2 regions of the Shewanella sp. Sh95 genome follow, and region 1 is predicted to be linked to the other one. Evidence: riboswitches for the same ligand, from Rfam matches in the RefSeq annotation. Region 1 holds a riboswitch; the other holds the start of a gene.
The links. Region 1 has a riboswitch for cyclic di-GMP ahead of AEA42_RS07105 (glycosyl hydrolase family 18 protein). Riboswitches for the same ligand answer to the same signal wherever they lie in the genome.

Region 1 (2,206 bases):
GTATTTGGATCCCAGCTTGCCTCGTAGAGATTGGTTTGATGGCCGAGTTCAGTATTAGTCCAGCCACCGTTAAAGTCATAACTCATCAGGAAAATATAATCCATATACTGCTGTGCAGCCTGATAATCAACTTTCGCAATCTTGTCATCACCTGCACTGATAGCAGAGGTAAGTTCATAGGTGCGTCCGGTTTCAGCACTCAACTCATCGAGCATTGCCCTTAATTCGCGCATTAAAATGACATAGGTTTGACCATCATTGGCGTTACCTAAGCTTGGATTTGCGCCGCTGCCGCCGGGGAACTCCCAATCAATATCCACACCATCAAAGAACTTCCAAGTTTGTAAAAACTCTTTCACCGAAGCTACAAAGGTATCGCGCTTGGTTTTATCCCCTAAAAAGTAGAAGGGATCAGAGAGCGTCCAGCCACCAACGGACGGGAGGATCTTCAAATCGGGATAGGCTTGCTTTAATGCCATCAATTGGCCGAAGTTGCCTTTGTAGGGATCGGAGTAATCGCTCACACCAGCTTGTGGCATTTGCACCGCCGCCCAAGGATCGTGAATCGCCACTTTAAAATCAGCACGGCCAGCACAGGCACGCTGTAATGCCTCAAAGCTACCCTCAATTTCTTTTAAACTATCATTGATACCGTTGCCGCCACAAATGGGCGTAAAGCCATATAAAATATGAGTTAAGTTTTGCGCGGGCACCTTATCCACCGGGAATTTACGCCCGTAAACACCCCATTCAACAAAATAACCCCCGACCACTTTGCCTGATTTGTTCGCATAGGGGCGATTGTTCTCTTTTAGAGATGCATTCAGTGGTAGTAAATGGCTACCATCGGTATCTGCTACGAGAATTTCTTTAGCATCGCTCTTTGTACAACCATCGCTGTTACATAGTTGCACTTGCATCTGATAACGGCCACCTTTATTCACCTTAAACGTTGCGGTTCCAGAAGTGCCAGATGGCCCTTCCCATACGGGGTTGCCGTTCAGCAAAACTTGCGCGGTATCACCAACATTGCCACTCCAAAGGTTCCAATTAACGGACACATCGGCAGCATCTTTAACCTTTACCAATTGATTGTAAGCAGAAGCGGATTGATTTACTTCGATAATAGCGAACTTCGTTTCGCCCCATCCTATCGTTGGTTTGCCTGGCGCGGCAGCCAATGTATGAAAACTGGCTGTCGATGCCAGCACCGAAACCACCAACATCGCTGCGGTGGATATTTGAGTTTTAAACATGATAATTCCCTATTGAGTAAGTTATGCATCAATAAGGCAAACAAAGCATAGACAGGAAAAAAATCTTAACACCATGCGCATATAGCGACACGAAGAAACAACCTGCGGTATCCCCGCTATCATAGGTATTCACAAACCTTTAGACCGGAGGCTTTGCGTCCCAACCTTTCGATTGGTTTGCCTTTCACACCAATGACAACGTTGTCATTGTGGTAACTAGCATAGGCTGCAACCAAACCCAATTGCAACCAAATAACAACATTTTTAGTGCAACACTCGTTACCAAAAAGGATTTTTCGTCAAGAACACCTACGGGGAATAAAAATAATTATCTGTATTTAAAAGAAATTAATAGGATAGATTTAGCTGTCATGACAACCTTTGGTTTGCTCTATCAGCCGGAGTGTTTGTTCACAATATCGAAACGATTAACTGGGCCGTTCGCTATACTATGTATGTCAAAGCGACTAAACGCAGAGAATAAAAATGCGATCATCGAATAAAAGTGTTTAAGTTAACAAATAATTACGTTAACAATCACTTGGGCCCGATGACCGCATTGTTTCACAACAATTTTATCAGCTCAATTCACCCCAAGTTTATAGGGTAATTGCACTATCAAGCATGAGTAACACGAAGATTTGAGCTTAAGCTGTCGGTTAGTCACTCGCGCTAACTTTATCCGAAAAATCCCTTGCCAAGATCACTGATAAACCACGACAAACTAAGGTTTCCATATCATCGACACGATTAATCTTCATTTCGGCTAATGGCGCACTCAAGGCCATGCGTCTTAAACTGTCCAGACATCCTTTATAGTAAGGCGCACTGTTCATCATGCCGCCCGCTAACCAGATCCGATTAGGATTAAAGAGATTTACCGCCCATGCGAGTCCCATACCAAGATAAGTACCTGCACGGTATACATCATCGGCAGTAGAAATCTTCCG
Region 2 (2,206 bases), on a different contig from region 1:
AGCCCGACTTAGGCGCGGCAAAAATCTCATTTTTGCCATACACAGGTGAAATCACACCAGCCGCATTCTTCTGCCCAGCTTTAAGTTGTGGCTGCTGAGCATTAATCGCGCTAGCTAAAAGGAATGGCCAATTTTGCTTAGCACCTTGGGTGGCATCGGCAATGGTAATTTGGGTTTGCTTAGCGCTTTGTTCACCATTAGCATCAAACACCCGCGTCATTACCTTATCACCCGCTTTAAGATCGAGTGACGGATTAATATCACCAATATCGGTCCACTCGCCCGGCACCACAGCGCCTGAGCTCAAGTTTACATCGATGGCATTGTAGAAGCTGTTGGTGGTGTCACCCACTTCCCACACGGCCAAGATAACGTGATAACCCGTTCTATCTTCAGGCACATAACAATTATGAGTCACTAGCTTTGGCGGTTGCACCATGCCACCGTCGATCACACAGAAGGGGGCTAAGTCAAAGCTTGCGCGGCTCAGAGCTTGATTTTGATCCCAGCCTTGACGAGTTAAATAGTAACGCCAATTGCGGGTAACGTGGTTAGCAGTAAACTGCCAAGAAAAGTCATTCCAACCCGCTTTGATATCGCGCTTAGACCAACGACTTGGGCTCTGTTCATCCAAAGGAGAAAATGCCCCATTTGCCGCACTAGCAATTTTACCGTCAGCAGGGCCAGACTCAGGGAATCCAGAAGGACCTTCAACACTTTGCGGCTCCCACTGAATGGCGCCACAGTTGACGTTGCTGCCCGTTTTACAGGCGTAGGAGCGAGACTCTGGTGATATAACATAACCATGAGCCGATGCCGTTTGGCTCAGCAACGAACTTCCGGCAGTCAAGGCTAATGCTACTAGGCTTAACTGAGTAAGCTTAGGAATTGCAAATTTAGGGACAGTTGATTGAGAAAAAGCAGTCAGATGTTCCACTTTAATGTACTCCGTAGGGGCCATTCAATAAAAGATTGGCATTGGTATAAAAGTGGTATTTAGGCAAAACAGCATTAAGCAAAGCCGTTTATTTTTTAAAGAATTCAATATATTCGCTGAATTCTACAGCAACCCCGCTATCTTAGTTAACATCCTTTTACAACCTTAGACCGGAGGCTTTGCGTCCTAATTTTTCAATTAGTTTGCCCAATACGGTGGATCTCAATTGATTAAGTTAACAGGATGTAACTCAAAGACTGAGATGCGGCTAAACTAACAACAAAAGACAACGCTGTCAAAAATTAAATTATTACAATTCAATGAATTACAGAATGTGAATCGGTATTTTTTTGGCACCTGCCAGATTTTATGCTTTTAATCTTGATAAGTTTAACCTTGAAACGGATCGCGACTTGGGTATAATGCCCACCTCGCTTCGGGGGAGTAGCTAACTGGATTTTGAGTCATCAATATCTAGGGTGAACGTCAACATACTTGGCCGCATGCCATGGTGTTCACAGCAAATCATCGATTTGTCTTGCAAGACCTGAGCACAATAACCGCACCTAGGGGTGGACGGTCTATTGTGCTTATGTCAAAAACCACCCCTAAAAGGATCACACTTGGAAGCGTTACTCGCCTCAACCTTTACGGTTGCTATCGCCGAGATTGGCGATAAAACTCAACTGCTTGCTCTCTTACTCGCTGCAAGATTTAAAAATAAAACCGCGATCATTATGGGGATTTTGCTCTCAACCCTGTTTAACCATTTTGCCGCCGCATGGCTTGGACAATGGGCCATTAACTGGGTGAGTCCTGATGTAGCGCGTTACTTGGTTGCCGCCTCCTTCTTCGCGATTGCCCTTTGGGTGTTAATCCCCGACAAAGTGGATGCTGAAGAAAGCCGTTTCTATAAAATGGGCCCCTTTGTCGCGACCTTTATTCTGTTCTTTATTGCCGAAATGGGCGATAAAACCCAGATCGCGACTGTCGTGTTAGCCGCAAAATACGATGCCTTAGCCATGGTGGTTGCAGGTACCACTTTGGGTATGTTGCTGGCGAACGTGCCAGTGGTGATTGCGGGCCATTTTAGTGCCGAAAAATTACCGATGAAGTGGATCCACAGGGGCTGCGCGATTTTGTTTGCCCTACTTGGGGTCGCAACCTTAATCTATTAATTCAACTAATCAATTGAATTTTAAATAATTAAAAGGCCTGTGATATCACAGGCCTTTGCTATGGGTTAGTAGATTAACTTATAGCCCTAAT

Region 2: it holds a riboswitch for cyclic di-GMP, as region 1 does, so the genes downstream of both, gbpA (N-acetylglucosamine-binding protein GbpA) here and AEA42_RS07105 (glycosyl hydrolase family 18 protein) in region 1, are expected to answer to the same signal.

What each region holds. Positions count from the first base shown of each region.
Region 1 is NZ_LGYY01000096.1:37,530-39,735, forward strand. It holds gene AEA42_RS07105 (glycosyl hydrolase family 18 protein) at 1-1,256, opposite strand, end outside; cyclic di-GMP riboswitch class I at 1,360-1,448, opposite strand; gene AEA42_RS07110 (ROK family protein) at 1,916-2,206, opposite strand, start outside.
Region 2 is NZ_LGYY01000025.1:34,498-36,703, reverse strand. It holds gene gbpA (N-acetylglucosamine-binding protein GbpA) at 1-937, opposite strand, end outside; cyclic di-GMP riboswitch class I at 1,062-1,155, opposite strand; gene AEA42_RS02015 (TMEM165/GDT1 family protein) at 1,561-2,115, shown strand; gene katB (catalase KatB) at 2,194-2,206, opposite strand, start outside.